DNA from 2 places in the Brevibacillus ginsengisoli genome. Region 1 is predicted to be linked to the other one. Evidence: riboswitches for the same ligand, from Rfam matches in the RefSeq annotation. Region 1 holds a riboswitch; the other holds the start of a gene.
What was found. A riboswitch is a leader RNA that binds a small molecule or an ion and turns the genes downstream of it on or off. The one in region 1 is predicted to bind cyclic di-AMP.
Positions count from the first base shown of each region.

Region 2: linked by a shared signal. The riboswitch ahead of ACQCN2_RS19395 (Na-translocating system protein MpsC family protein) and the one ahead of ACQCN2_RS20770 (3D domain-containing protein) in region 1 are both predicted to bind cyclic di-AMP.

Region 1 covers NZ_JBNJQR010000011.1:172,809-180,299, forward strand. The annotation lists gene ACQCN2_RS20745 (inositol monophosphatase family protein) at 35-796, opposite strand; gene ACQCN2_RS20750 (hypothetical protein) at 1,056-1,337, shown strand; gene hppD (4-hydroxyphenylpyruvate dioxygenase) at 1,659-2,750, opposite strand; gene ACQCN2_RS20760 (hypothetical protein) at 2,989-3,246, opposite strand; gene ACQCN2_RS20765 (class I SAM-dependent methyltransferase) at 3,483-4,175, shown strand; gene ACQCN2_RS20770 (3D domain-containing protein) at 4,575-5,252, opposite strand; cyclic di-AMP (ydaO/yuaA leader) riboswitch at 5,253-5,417, opposite strand; gene ACQCN2_RS20775 (Ger(x)C family spore germination protein) at 5,507-6,655, opposite strand; gene ACQCN2_RS20780 (spore germination protein) at 6,652-7,491, opposite strand, start outside.
Region 2 covers NZ_JBNJQR010000010.1:114,012-121,502, reverse strand. The annotation lists gene ACQCN2_RS19420 (DUF1697 domain-containing protein) at 1-80, opposite strand, end outside; gene ACQCN2_RS19415 (TrmB family transcriptional regulator) at 100-858, opposite strand; gene ACQCN2_RS19410 (LytTR family DNA-binding domain-containing protein) at 984-1,628, shown strand; gene scpC (succinyl-CoA:acetate CoA-transferase ScpC) at 1,753-3,273, shown strand; gene ACQCN2_RS19400 (MBL fold metallo-hydrolase) at 3,337-4,197, opposite strand; cyclic di-AMP (ydaO/yuaA leader) riboswitch at 4,371-4,523, shown strand; gene ACQCN2_RS19395 (Na-translocating system protein MpsC family protein) at 4,532-4,903, shown strand; gene ACQCN2_RS19390 (hypothetical protein) at 5,706-6,821, opposite strand; gene ACQCN2_RS19385 (polysaccharide deacetylase family protein) at 7,001-7,491, shown strand, end outside.

The DNA.
Region 1 (7,491 bases):
CTTCTCACTATATGCACAGTCTCACTGTTATAATTTATTTCTCCGTATCCTGTTGGCTGGACATGTAGTTACGCAGCTCCTGATAAAACGAACGATTACACGCCACTACACTGCTCTTTTCATCGTATGGCAGCTCTTCTCCAGACATTTTGGTCACAATTCCGCCCGCTTCTTCTACAATTACGCGACCTGCCCCGAAATCCCAAGCATTCAGCTGCATACTGACGTAGCCATCCAAACGGCCTGCGGCAACGTACGCCATCTCCAGTGCTGCGCTTCCCAATAAACGAACGGCCCGAACCTTGCCCGCCAGTTTTTTCACGATCTGATCAATGCCCGTTTGCTCCGCCCGTCTGTTCCAGAATACGCTCGTGCAGAGAATCGCTTCTTCCAGCCTCACTTGACGCTTTAATTCCAGCTTGCGATCATTGAGATAAGCTCCTCGTCCCTTCACGGCATAAAACAGCTCGTCACGGGATGGATCGTAGATGACACCAACCATTCCTACTCCTCGGTGATACACCGCAATCGAAACGGAGAAATTAATCTGTTGATGGACAAAATTGGTGGTTCCGTCAATTGGGTCAATGATCCAAAGCGTTTCGTATCGACCTGGCTCATGTTGAACAGTGCTCTCTTCCCCCAATATCCCGTGATCAGGGAAGCGGGACAGGATGGCTTGCACTACTTGCTTTTCAACCTCTTTATCAACGGCGGTCACCAAATCTGAGGCAGACGTTTTGTATTCTACCAGAAAAGGTTCCTTCATCCTCTCAAGGCTAAGTTCTCCCGCCATTCTCGCACAGGAAATTGCAAGCTCCTTCACTTGATCTATATCAAACGGCTGCAAAAAGTATCGCCACCCAACCCATAGCATTTTCTTTAGTTTACCATAGATGAGTTATGCTTACACGTTTTGTGTTTTTTCGACAATCAAACACCTGAAGAGCCCCTTCCTTGTTCGTCCAACTCGGGGTAAAATACTCTTGAATCGCTAGTTGACAAGCATTCTTGGCTTGTCGCATGTCTTATGGATAGTTGGGTAGGAGGTCACGATGCATTATTTTGACAAGGAAACCATCATGTCCCGGGAAAATGCTTTAGTCCTTAAGCCGACTGAAATTGCGGTACTGGAGCATGTTCGGACATACGAATTGGAAGAAAGCGAAAGACCACTTCCCTACTTTATCGAAATCCAATGCCTGGATCACGGTGTAGTCGTCAAGAAAAAAAGGATCATTGATTTTCCAGAATTCGAATTGGAACGGGAAGAAAAGTTTGCCACAGTAGAGGAAGCAACTGAGGTTTTTCGTCAATGGATTAGAGAGATGGAGTAGAAAAGACTTCGTCCCTTTACGTTCTGTGGAAGTTCGCAATGATGTTGCAAAGTCCGCTCTCTCAATCCGAAAGGGAGTCGCCAAACGCTTCGCGCCCCTAAAGGGGTTGGGTGGCGACTCTTTTCCCTTTCTCCTTTCCTTCGCTAAGTATCACTTCCAAGGAATCTCAAGTGGACGAAGTTTTTTCTTCTGGGGGCTTGCGCAAATGGAAGAATGTTTAGTTGCTCTACCTTTGTAAACCAACTAAACATTCTGATATTAATAGAAAAGCCCCACCCGACGAAGCTTTCGCTTGATCGGGGAGGGCCGATAATCCTACATTTATAAATTTCCGCGCAGTTCCTGTTCACGCTCCAACGCTTCAAAGAGAGCTTTGAAGTTCCCGTTACCAAAGCGGCGGCTGCCCTTGCGTTGAATAATCTCGATGAACAGTGTCGGACGATCCACGATCGGTTTGCTGAAAAGCTGCAACAGGTATCCTTCATCGTCACGGTCTACGAGAATCCCCAGGCTTTTCAGCTTCTCCATATCTTCATCAATGGCACCTACCCGGTCTTGCAATTCTGCATAGTAGGTATCAGGTACATGAAGAAAGTCGATTCCATTATCGCGAAGCTTGGAAACCGTATCGATAATATCATTGGTTAACACAGCGATATGTTGAACGCCTGGACCTTTGTAGAAATCAAGGAATTCCTGAATTTGCGACTTACGACGGCCCTCGGCGGGTTCATTGATGGGGAATTTGATGCGACCAGTACCACTTTGCATAACCTTGGACATCAGAGCCGAATACTCGGTAGAAATATCGTCATCATCGAAGTTTTGCGAAGCGGAGAAGCCCATTACTTTTTCATAATAGCTGACCCACTCATCCATCAATTCCACGTTGCCCACAATGTGGTCAATTCCGATCAGACCCGTACTTACCCCTTGCACAGGAGATTCGTACGGTTTGAAGCCAGGGAAGAACGCCCCTTTATAGTTACTGCGCTCGATAAAGGAATGGACAGTATCTCCGTAGGTGGCAATCGTCGCTCTTTTAACGGTTCCAAACTCGTCGGAGTATTCAGTTGGCTCCATTAACGGAATGGCCCCGCGGGATACAGCTTCTTGGAAGGCTTTCTCACAATTGTCTACGCGAAGCGCGATGTCCTTAACACCCTCACCGTGTTTCTTGACAAAATCAGCAATTGGATGGTCTGGATGAAGCGCACCGGACAATACGAAGGTGATGTGGTTTTGTTTCAGCACATAAGAGACCTTATCACGAGACCCGGTCTCCAGCCCAGCATAAGCAAACGCCTCGAAGCCAAATGCCTTGGTAAAAAAATGCATGGCCTGTTTAGCGTTCCCCACATAAAACTCTACATGGTCCCAATCTTGAATGGGAAAAAAGTCAGTCGTGCTCATCTACTCAACCTCCACTGTGATTATTATCACACTTTTCTAAAATTTACTCTGTAAACGCTTTCCTTCGCAAGAGCATGGAGTGACGCTCCAACGCTTTTAACCAATGAAGACCTTTCCTACCTGCTACTAGCTTATGAAATGAAGTGGATCACCGTAACGTACCAAAAAACGAACCCCACTTTTCCCTATACAGAAAAGTGGGGCGTCCCATACTTTTGATGTTTTATTGGCTAGCTGTTTACTTCTCGCGATCGTTACCGATGCCATAAACGGATACATTCGAATCGTAGCTTGAAGTGGAAGGTGCTTGCTTGTTTTTTGCTTGCTCAGTTGGTTCCGCTTTTGGTTGCGCAGAAGTCTGAACAACCACTTGATTGGTCACACCCACATAATTATCGCTCACTGTATCTCGATCCTCTTTGGCGAATGCTGATTGTGTAAATAGAACCGAACCTACTAAAGCTGCTCCTACCATGGCCAATTTTGCCTGTTTCATTTTCCATCACCTTTTCCTATGTTTTCGTGTAACGATTTGCTTACAGGTTTATCTTACAGGAGGATATATTTGGTACAAACGGTCGAAGGATTGGTTTTTCACTCCGCCTCAAGACCGTCATCTTCCTCCATCTTCCAGTTCCTTGATAACTTGTGTGAAAATTAGAAAAAACATGATAACATAGAAATTGATGAAGAAAGCGCTGTCAAAAACCTGATAGATAAAGGAGTATGGCTATGTCCGAGCAAGAAATCATATGGAATGCAGGTGTCGCCTGGCAGTGGAATCGCAATGCGGCCAATTGGCACTCTCGCAGTAAGGAAATGTGGGAAAACGGCAGTCGACGGACGATTCTCCCCATGCTTCGTCAGCTGGTACAACCCCAAGCGGGATCTGTACTGGATGCCGGTTGCGGAGACGGCTATGGAAGCTGGAAATTGGCTGCTGATGGTTACTCGGTTACTGGCGTCGACCTCTCCGATGAAATGATTATGCTGGCGAAAAAACGGATGTCACCTGATCTGAACTTAATGTTCCATTCGCATGATATTACCGCCCTGCCGTTTGAGGATACGTCCTTTGCGGCGATTCTCGCTGTTAACGTGATCGAGTGGACAGAATCTCCTCTCGTAACGCTGCAAGAGTTTAGCAGACTGCTTCAACCGGGAGGAGTTCTTCTCCTCGGCGTGTTGGGACCAACAGCCGCTCCTCGAGCTTACAGCTACCGCCGCCTTTATCACGAAGCGATCATCCAGAATACCATGATGCCGTGGGAAGCGTGCCAGTTGGCTTTGGAGAACGGGTTTGAATTGCTGGTTGAGCATCCTGTTTATAAGGAAGGTGTCGACCCGTCAATAGCTGAGACGCTTACCTCCGAACTTAAACAGTCGCTTAGTTTCTTGACGGTGTTCGCTCTTCGCAAAGTGTGAGAAAAGACTTCGTCCCTTTTCGCTCTGTGGAAGTTCGCAATGAAGGGGGAAAGTCCGCTCTCTCACTACGAAAGGGAGTCGCCAAACGCTTCGCGCCCCTTAAAGGGGTTGGGTGGCGACTCTTATCCCTTTCTCCGTTCCTTCGCTAAGTCTCACTTCCAAGGAGACTGTGTTTCAACCCCCCGGTGAGAGGGGGCAAGCGGACGAAATCTTTTCTTGGTGGGCTTACGCGAATGGAAATAATGTTAAATTACTTACCTATTTAAAGTAATTTAACATTCCAATATTAAGAAAAAAGTTTAACATAGGCTTTTATGTTCATCTAAAACGTGAAAACGGGTCGCTTATCCGAAGGTTCTTCACTCTTCGATAAGCAACCCGTTTTCTCTTGCAGGCTAACTACTTCTTCAGGACGTATACTTTTACATCCTGAATCCCAAAGTCATCAGCATGTCCACCCGGTACGAAAATATCGACCTTGGAACCTTTTATGGCTCCACCAACGTCTACCGCACGAGCAATCATTCCGCTAGCAGGTAATCCGTTTGTTTTGTATCCTGTAACATAAACAGTCGAACCCAACGGAATAACATTAGGGTCCACAGCAATACTTCCTACTTTTAACGGATTTCCAAAGTAATCAAGCCCAGCATAACCGCCATTTTCACTTGCGTCAGCTGTATACGCCGTTGCTTTCGCAGGAATGCAGCGCGCGACAGGGAGTTCCTGTCCATCTGCTGTTTTCACTACTGGTCCGACACTCTTAGGCGCAACACTTTCAATATGAACTGGCTTGGTTTCTGGTTGTGCAGCAGGTTTGGATGCAGGTTGTGCAGCAGGCTTCGTCACAGGTGCTGAAAGTTTCACAACCATACCCGGCTGCAACTGAAGCGGGTCTTTTTCGTTGTTAAGCTTAAGTATAACATCCAAAGGAAGCTGATACTTCTGGGAGAGCGTCCAGAATGTGTCCCCTTGAGCAATTACATGTGTTTCTTCTGCGGCGAACACATTGCCGGACATGCCTGCGAGAAAGATCCCTAGTGTCAATGACAAGAGGGTTTTGTTGCGTTTTTTCAATTAAAGCTCCTCCTTAGCCTACGAGGTTAGCTGTCGGATTCGGATTGAGGAGTCAACCCGTTGCTTGCGCAATTCACCCCAAAGGACCACGAATGATCCTTATTTGACTTCCAGGTGGAAGTCTCGTCCCCCGCACTTGTTTCCAAGTTTCGGCATTTTATTTCGTAACACTTTTTAAACCTTAACATAAGAGCAGGGTTCAAAAAATGCTAAAATGTTGGTAATTGTGGAAAACGCCCGATCCAACGACCAGTTTAATGTATGTATTTGTACTTACCCGTAAAATCCACGGAAACATCGACTCCTATCTCATCCAACGAACCCGTTTGAAGAAATGAGTCTTTGTTTCCTTTAACTTTTCGCCAAAGATTAGGGTCCTCCCGATACAGCTTCTCCTCTAAGTGATACACATCTACGCCAATCGACAGCCCTTTTTCATAGGTATCTCTAATCTCTTTTTGGATGATAGACGAGACTTCTTTTTCTAACTGTTGAAGAGGGATATCTGTTAAGAATTCATTCAGTACACCTTTCGCCTTTACATGAATCTGAAAAGTTGGCTTGTTTCCGGTAACACGATAGGTAATCTGGGGTTTGGGGTGTAGAATCACAACAGTTGCCGCCGCTTTTCCATTTAGTTTGACGAGGACAAAAGTACGTTCTGTTTTTTTCGACACCCAACGAAGTCCAATGAGATTGGGTTCCTTTAAATACCCGTTATATTTGCCATGATGGAACAGGCAAGCACCATTCACCCTTAATAGACTATGTGGTTTTTGTGATTCTTTCCATCTGTTTGGATCAATTGTCAGAGTTGGAAGCAAGGTTGTGCCGGGGGGTTCCATTAACTCTCTGATAAACCGGTAATGATAAACAGGCTCAATCACGGATCGCTGGTTATACGTGTCAACAGGTTCATGGAGGATGGAAGCAAGCGGACTTAATTTAAAAAAGGGGATTACTGTGAACACTTTCTCCAATGATTCCCTTGTACTGTACGCCCAAATGTCGTATCTCATCTCCCTGTAACGATTAATGATTTCCACTATCTCTTTCGGCTGATGTTTCAGGGCTCTTTCCGAATAGACAATCGCTTTGACATGTCCCCAAAATACCTGTTGCTGAGCTGTCGGATACAGATTATTAAAAGCAGAGTTTAACGTAGAGCCTAGCGCTTTTCCTACCCAAACTCCTGGTTCACCTCTCGACCTCGCTCCCTCTTGTTTGGCTACATTGCTAAAATCAAGCACTTGGACATAAATGGCATATTGATTTTTCTCGTAGTCGATTCCAATGGAGGTCACATAGCTTTGGTCTTCAATCTCTCTTTCATCCCAACAGCCTGTAAGGATAACGGAACAGATCAGAAAGATTAGGGTTGCCTTTCTTCTGCACCAAATCATTCGCTTTCCCCCGATTGCCTGCTTTTATCCTGAGGATTAAGAATGCTCGGTCTGCTTTTCATGAGTGGCCAGGGAACACGGAAGATCGATTTAATGACATCCTTGAAGTTAATTGGAGAAACAGGTGCAAGATAGGGAACACCGAAGGATTGAAGCGAAGACAGGTATAAAACAATGCCAAAAAATGAAACAAAAACTCCGTACATCCCGAGCGAGGCACATAAAAAGAAAATAATAATTCGCAACACACTGATGGATCCCACTAGGGCCTGACTAACCAAGGTTGATCCTGCTACCGCAGTTAGCGAAGCAACCACTACCATGGATGGGCTAACCAGACCTGCGCGAATGGCGGCGTCTCCAATAGTTAATCCGCCGACTACCGTAATGGTATTCCCTAATGCGGTTGGCAATCGAACGCCTGCTTCTCTGAAAATATCCACAAGGATGATCATTAGCAACATCTCAGTAGGAGCAGAAATTGGTAACCCTACACGATTAACTGTTACGGTGGCAAGCAAAGGGAATGGTAGTTGATCTTGATGATAGGAAACCAACGCAATCCAAAAACCAGGTAAAAACAAGGATAACATCAAACCGATTAATCGTAGTAATCTACCAAAAGTAACCGAAAGAAAGGTAAAATGCACGTCTTCTGGTGACTTTATCAATTGCATTAAGTTCGTCGGGGCAATAATCGCCGACGGATTACCGTCTATCAAAATAGCAAAACGGCCATTGAGCAAGCAATCCACTACATAATCGGGTCTGCTCGTATAGTCTAACAATGGAAAAAAAGCCCATGAACGATCCGATATAATTTGTTCCAATTGGGT
Region 2 (7,491 bases), on a different contig from region 1:
ATGCGCTTCAAGTCAGCCATCTTGATCTTGTTCTTCCCGCCCACATTAATCCCACGCAACAGCGCTATGTAAATCGTCATTGGAATCGCCCTCCCGCTATTAATAGCGAAGCTGCATCAGGATGCTTCGCACTTCCTCGTCCTGCATCAAGATATCCTCGTATTTCTTGGTGATTTTGGTTAAAGCCACATCGTGGTAATAGAATTCGGTAAAAAACTTTACGAATGGCTTCGACTTCGTTTTCATCGCTTGCCAGGAGTCATTCTCCACACCAGCAAACAGAATCTCTTCATCGTCGATAATCATCAAGCGAATCCGTTCCAACGATCGATGTTCTTCATTTGGCGACAGGATATAGAGGTTGGATAGGCTCGTCTTCACATCTCCTACGACAAGGGCCTCGACTTTGACACCGTTTCGTTCTTTCTCTTCCAGGATCGGAACATACTCCGTAAAATCTTCCTTCCAAACAGAGATTCGAATAGATTTCTTCGCTTCCTGCAAGAGCTCCCGCGATTGCACGCGGATGGACGAATCAGCTTTCAAGCTCCATACCCGATCGTCTGAAATCGTTTTTTTCGGCGTCTTCGTTTTGAGTTGCTCAATGCTATCCTTGAACTCAGCTGACAGCTTATCAATCACGAGGTTCAAAGGCAATGCGGAATAGAATTTCTTTTTATCAGACACAGAGTCCAGAAGAATCCCTTTTTCGATCATGCGTGTCAATACTTCATAAATCTTGGCTTTTGGCACACCCGAATATTTCACAATTTGGGTTGCGTCCAAAGGCTCTTCGCTGGACAGCAGAATCTCGTAAACCTTGCTTTCTGACTGGGTAAACCCGAACTTCGTAAGCATTGTTCCACCTCAAATACGTCCTTGAATTATATAGTAAAGATTATATCAGATCGTCAAAAAAAACTGCGAATTGAAACCGTTTGCCTTTATAATAAAGATTATTTAGTAATGGCAAGGTGAAAACAGTGGATACTCAAACAATTACCTCAATCATGGGAGTCATCAGTGAGCTGCTCCCGAAGCATACGTCAATCGCCATCTCGGATCGACACCAATATATTTACTACAAGCCAAGCAAATCCATCGATTTGTCTATTCAACCTGGGGATAGGATCAAAGAAGGATCTCTTACCTCCAAAGCGCTGTCCGTTCAGCATCGACTGTCAGAATATATCGACTCCAGCGTATTTGGAACCTCCTATTTTGGGATGTCAGTCCCTATTTTCGAGGAAGGTCAGCCCCAAGCTTGTATTACGGCAATTTTGCCTTACAAGCCGTCTCAGCCTGCCTTTTTGACAGTAAAGACCGATGATCGCTGGATTCCCGTTCCCAATGAGCAAGTCCTGTATCTCGAAGCTCAGAACCGCAAAACAAAAGTCAAATCGCAACGGATCGAAGGCTATCACAAATGCAATCTCAGCGAGTTGGAATTGATTCTTCCGCCCGATGAGTTTATTCGCGTGCATCGCTCCTACATCGTTAATATCAACTACATCCACGAAATCCAACCAGACTCTCATTCTACTTTTTTGTTGATTATGAAGGATCAGACCAAGATTCCAGTCAGCCAGTCCTTTTCCAGTTACTTCCGAAAGGTCCTTAACTTTTAATCTTCCTTGCTAATGTCGTGAATTTTCTGGCTTGCATCAAAATGAAGGCCTTTCATACATAAACCGATGAGTCAAGAACGAATCGCTGGTAAAATGTGAAAAAACAGTGAAGAGGAGAATTCCTGTGGAAAAACATTTATCCGATCGTTTGCGTGACTCCCGTTTACTTGACCGAATCGTGACAGCAGAAGAAGCAGCCTCTTGGATAGAAGATAACATGACCTTAGGATTAAGCGGTTTTACACGTGCGGGTGACGCTAAGGCCGTTCCGTTGGCTCTCGTTGCCAGAGCGAAGGAAAACCCGCTCAAAGTCAATGTGTATACTGGCGCCTCATTAGGTTCCGACATTGACAAAGTAATGGCAGAAGCTGGAATTATAAACAAACGCCTTCCGTTTCAAGCAGACTCCACCATGCGCAAAAAAATCAATCAAGGTGAGATGCTGTTTGTCGACCAGCATTTGTCGCACACAGCCGAGTGGATTCGCGCAGACGTACTAACTCCTATTGATTACGCAATCGTGGAAGCGGTTTCAATTACAGAGGACGGTATGATTATCCCGACAACCTCTGTTGGCAATTCCTCTATCTTTGTCGAAAAAGCAAAAGCAGTCATCGTAGAGCTGAATCTCGCTCAACCACTCAGCCTAGAAGGTATTCATGACATTTATGAAGCGGGCGCCCAAGGAAATCGCAACCCAATCCCGTTAAAAGAAGTGGACGAGCGTATTGGTACTCTCGGAATTCCTGTTGATCCCAAGAAAATCAAAGGCATTGTCATCACCAATTCCGCCGACTCTCCATCCACCATTGTTCCACCGGATGAAGAAACGTCCATCATGGCGAAGCATTTGATTGAATTTTTGCACCGGGAAGTGGCTCAGGGTCGTCTTTCGCACACACTGGCACCGCTGCAATCGGGTATTGGTTCGGTTGCCAACGCCGTGTTTCATGGTCTGTTGACCTCCGATTTCCATGATCTAGAGGTGTATTCGGAAGTGTTGCAGGATTCTGTATTTGATTTGATTGATGCGGGCAAGGTTCGATTCGCCTCCGGGTGCTCCATTACCCTTTCCGTCGATAAAATGAAGCAGGTCTTTTCCGAGTTCGACCGCTACCGTGATCAGCTTGTTCTTCGCCCACAAGAAATCTCCAACCATCCTGAGCTGATTCGTCGTATGGGGCTGATCTCCATCAATACAGCTTTGGAAGTGGACATCTATGGCAATGTCAACTCCACACATGTTTCCGGGACCCATATGATGAACGGCATTGGTGGATCAGGTGACTTCGCACGCAATTCACGACTCGGAATTTTCGTGACCAAATCGATTGCCAAAGACGGAAAAATCTCCAGCATCGTTCCATTTGTGTCTCATGTAGACCATACCGAGCATGATGTGGACGTCATTGTGACAGAACAAGGCTACGCTGATTTGCGCGGTTTGGCTCCAAAAGAAAGGGCACCTCTCATTATCCAGCGCTGCGCTCATCCAATGTATCGTGAGCAATTGCTGGAATATTACGAAGAAGCACTGCAAAAGGGTGGCCAAACCCCACACGATCTTGCCAAAGCATTCTCCTGGCACATTCGTTATGCCAACGAGGGCACGATGCTCCAGCCTGTTGGGTCGATTCGGTCTTAAGTAATCGTAAAGAAAAACCAATTGGGTACTTACACTCGAGCAATCCGAGAGTGAGTACCCTTTCTATTCTCCACGCCCCAAACCAGCCATGAAATATTCGAGACCTCTCTTCAAATCTTTGGAAAGCTCCTCTACCTTCAACCATGCAGTTAATTCCTCTGCAATTCGTTCTCTATCGCCACCGTATTTTTCCACAAGTCTAGCAAGTTGTTCCCATTCATTCAAATCTTGTATAAAAGCTTCTCGTTCCATTGGTCGCCCGTGAGATTCCACGAATACCTTGGCTTCATAAGAATACGCCTCTCCCAGAAGACGAAGGAACGCTGGGGCCGTATAAGAGCGAGGACCGCCATAGACACTGGGTCCCAACGCATCCCCCAGAAATAACACCTGGTCTTGTTGCACATAGACATAACAGGCATCCGAGGTATGATCGCCACCTACCCATTTTACTTCGCAAGTCACTCTGCCAAGCTCAATGGTAATCGAATCTTTGAAAATGATATCAGGTTCCATAATGGTAATGTTCCGCTCAGTGCCATATTCAAGCTTGATGTGACCAACAGTCTCTTCGCTTAAAATCTTCTCCTGAACAAGCCGCTCCAATATCTCATCCGACCCGTCCAGCCCTTTCAGTCTGCGCAGTCCCGTTGCCGTCTCCTCCTGGGCAATCGTGGGAAGCTCCCACTCCGACATGCCAAAGGTATGATCCCAATGCCAATGCGTCAAAACGAGCAGATCCGGTAAACGTACGCCATGTTTGGCAAGCTCTTCACGAAATAAGGTGGCATGCACAGGAGAGTTCCCTGCATCCATCAGAAGTGTTCGTTTCGTACCACAGATCGCTGCCAATATCGGACGATCCGTTTTATGTTCCGCATGCATGATCCAGATATGCTCACTGATCCGTTCAATAGCTGACACCCAAACACCTCCAGTCCCCTTCTTATTCGTGATATCTACATATCAACCCTCTTAGTTTTAATTGATCCATTACTACAAGTACAACTACTTGCTATAAAAAATTGGTAAATTGTTCTTTACAAACACATCTGATCGAGAGTAAGATACAATACGTTATTCATCATTACACAATATTTTTTTGAACGCTTAGTCTTCCTAAAAAGAAGAACGGGGGAACCAAATGGAGGCCAAACAACATGTCCTTGGGGTGAATCTCAGAAGTCTGAGTAGGGCGACTCTCACGCCCGAATCCGTCAGCTAACCTCGTAAGCGTGCAGAGAGGAGAACTTGTCTTATGAAAGCACCATCTCAAAAAAAGCTGGAAGCTGATTTAAGTGAAGCCTTTATCAAATTCCAGCGTGAACTGATTGGACGGGGGCCACAGGAAGCGAAAGCCTACATCGTTTGCGACATGGTGATCATACGCTTTAAGGGTGTCCTTACCGTTGAAGAAAAGCATCTGGTCAACAACGAAACCGGCAAAAAGCTGGTCAAAAAAATGCGCCAAGTCCTAAGAGAGATGTACAGCAAGGAATATGAAGGCATTGTGGAACAGATGACAGGATGTAAGGTTCTTTCCAGTCATAGCGATATCAGTACCAAAATGGGCGAACGGATTGAAGTTTTCATTATGGATCGTGATGTGGAGCGGCAATTGCAAAACTAAGCTCCAATCACCCCCAAAAGGTTATCACCTGCCAAGAGATACAACTGGCGGAGGATGACCTTTTTTTCTTCATACAAAAATACGCTGAAATATTTAGACGAAAACCACCATTCCATTCGTCCATACGCTTCATGGTTCAAACACATATGTATAAACATATCCAAAAGGAGGGATTTACTTGTCACGTAAACGTTGCCGATGCTCCTGCGACTCATCCATGGGTTCTATGATGTATGACTCCTGTGCAATGCAAGACGATCCACCGATTCGAGGAGGTTTTGGAGGAGGTTTTCGAGGAGGAAGAGGTTTTGGAGGAGGTTTTCGAGGAGAAAGAGGCTTTCGAGACGGTTTTAGAACCAGAGGGTTTGAATCCCCGTTTTTCTTCCGCGAATCTCCATTTTTCTTCCGTGAATCCCCGTTTTTCTTTCGTGAATCACCGTTTTTTGGTCGTCGCTTCAGATAAATAAGAAAAGCCGTGGAAAATCACTTAAAGAAGTTGAATTCTTTACGTGCAATCAACGGCTGTTTTCAAAAAAATTGCCTATTCTTAAGTTCCAATGGACAATCGAACAAGCAATGAGGATCTATTCTCCATACCATGAAATACCATGGAAAAAGGAGGTCTCCTAATGGATCCGATTCAATATCATCGTCAACGAATGAATGAACATTTGAGGATGGCTGAGCACTTCCGAACATTAAAAACTGCCCACGCTCATGATCGTAGAATGCACCACGCGTATGCAGAAAGAGAGCACTATCATAGAATGAAAGCTCACCACCATCGAATGATGATGCACACTCACCGTTGAATGGAAGCTCCCTTCTGGGGGCTTTCCATTGTTTTTTTCTCTTGTTCTAAACCGCAAATCTTCCAACGCTCCAAAGGCGAGTGACGTTTTAGATGGAATACCCATCCCGCTTTCTTTTTCTTCGTGCCATTTTCAATATAAGAGGCAGTAACATGAACCTCTGAGGCAAGAAGCTCTGCCCTATCATCTTTCAGATTCAAAATGACGTATTTGGTTAAATCAATCTCTTTTAATGAAAATGACGGGGTAAAACCATCAGTGGTCATTTCAAGAGTGGAAAGATCATTTTGTTGAAGAGAGAGCAAGTAAATTTCCACTAGCTTTTGTAAACTTGCCTCAAGAATTAATTTCTTAAGATCCCCCGACGCTTTGGTAATCATGAGGTGATGGGCTGGGTCAGGCTCCGTACGTTTATGGGTGGAGCTACCTTGAAAGTGAATACAGAAATGCCCTGGAAAATTGTTCCCCCGAATAGCTCCGGCCCCGTGCGGCATACCATTCATAGACGCCGCAAAGCGTTCCCCGTTAATGGAAACGAGAATGGCCCTTCTTCTCCAGCTCCATTTCCCTTGATAAATTCGTTTAAAAACAGCCGTATCTTGCTTTGTCAAAGGCTGAACGTCCGCGTGACGACTCCCCGCCCTTCGTTGCACACGGAACTTCTCACCCGTCTCCATGTCGATCACTTCCGCATACTTCATCCTGCCGAATTGTTCTCTCACTTTGTCCCAATCCAGAGGGTTACCGAAATGGGCTTTTTCTAATTTGTTCACATAACCGTCTAACTGATTTTGTATCCAGGAGGAAATAAGAATTCTCTTCCCACGTGTTGGCTCATACAGTCGATGGTACGAATCTAAGAGGAATACACGACTTCCAATCCCAATTTTGGCTCTAGGCAAATCAGGTCCTTCAGCTGCATTAACGGCTGCGCTTTTCAGGATTTTACCAGCCAAATTGTTCCTGTCTTCAATGGTCATTTCTGAATAATAACTGGAGTTAGGAGAAGTTGTCACGGTAAGAACAAGTCGCTCTTTGGCATCCGTATGTTCAAGCGGTAGGAAAAGAATTAGCAAATACAATAACCATAACAGACACCGTTTCAAATGGTTCACCCTATTTAATGTGAATTTGATTAATCACGCCCCCGAATATTATTGACCAATTGGCCCTCTCAAATTCTTCCTTGCATGTATCTCGCCTCGAATTATAAAGCTAAGACAAGTTTACATACTTCTGTATTGCTTACCTTGGGACTGTGTACCCTTGTTATGGAGGCGAATCCATGATGAAACCCGTTGCTCTTGTACTTGTAACTGTTGCTTTGGTGGTTACATCCCTATGTGGTTCAGCTATTGCACAAAATGCCGATCCATTATTGGCAGCAAAAAAAGGCCGAAAATATTATGAATCACGAAAAGAAATTGTTTGGGAGGTCCCCACCAAAGATAAAGTCATTGCTTTAACATTTGATGACGGACCTGATCCGCACTACACCCCACAATTAGCAGCCTTACTTAAGCAATATAACGCCAAAGCCACTTTTTTCGTTGTAGGATCACGCGTAAAAAAATTTCCTAATATTGTACGGGCTTTATCCAAGGATGGACACGAAATCGGTAATCATACCCAAAACCATCCAGACCTTCGAAGGATTTCTTCCATTAAATTAGAGGAAGAGATTTCTAAGGCAAACCAGACCATTCGTACTGTTACCGGAAATACGCCTAGCCTTTTTCGTCCACCGGGTGGATATTACAGTGAATCGCTTGTTCA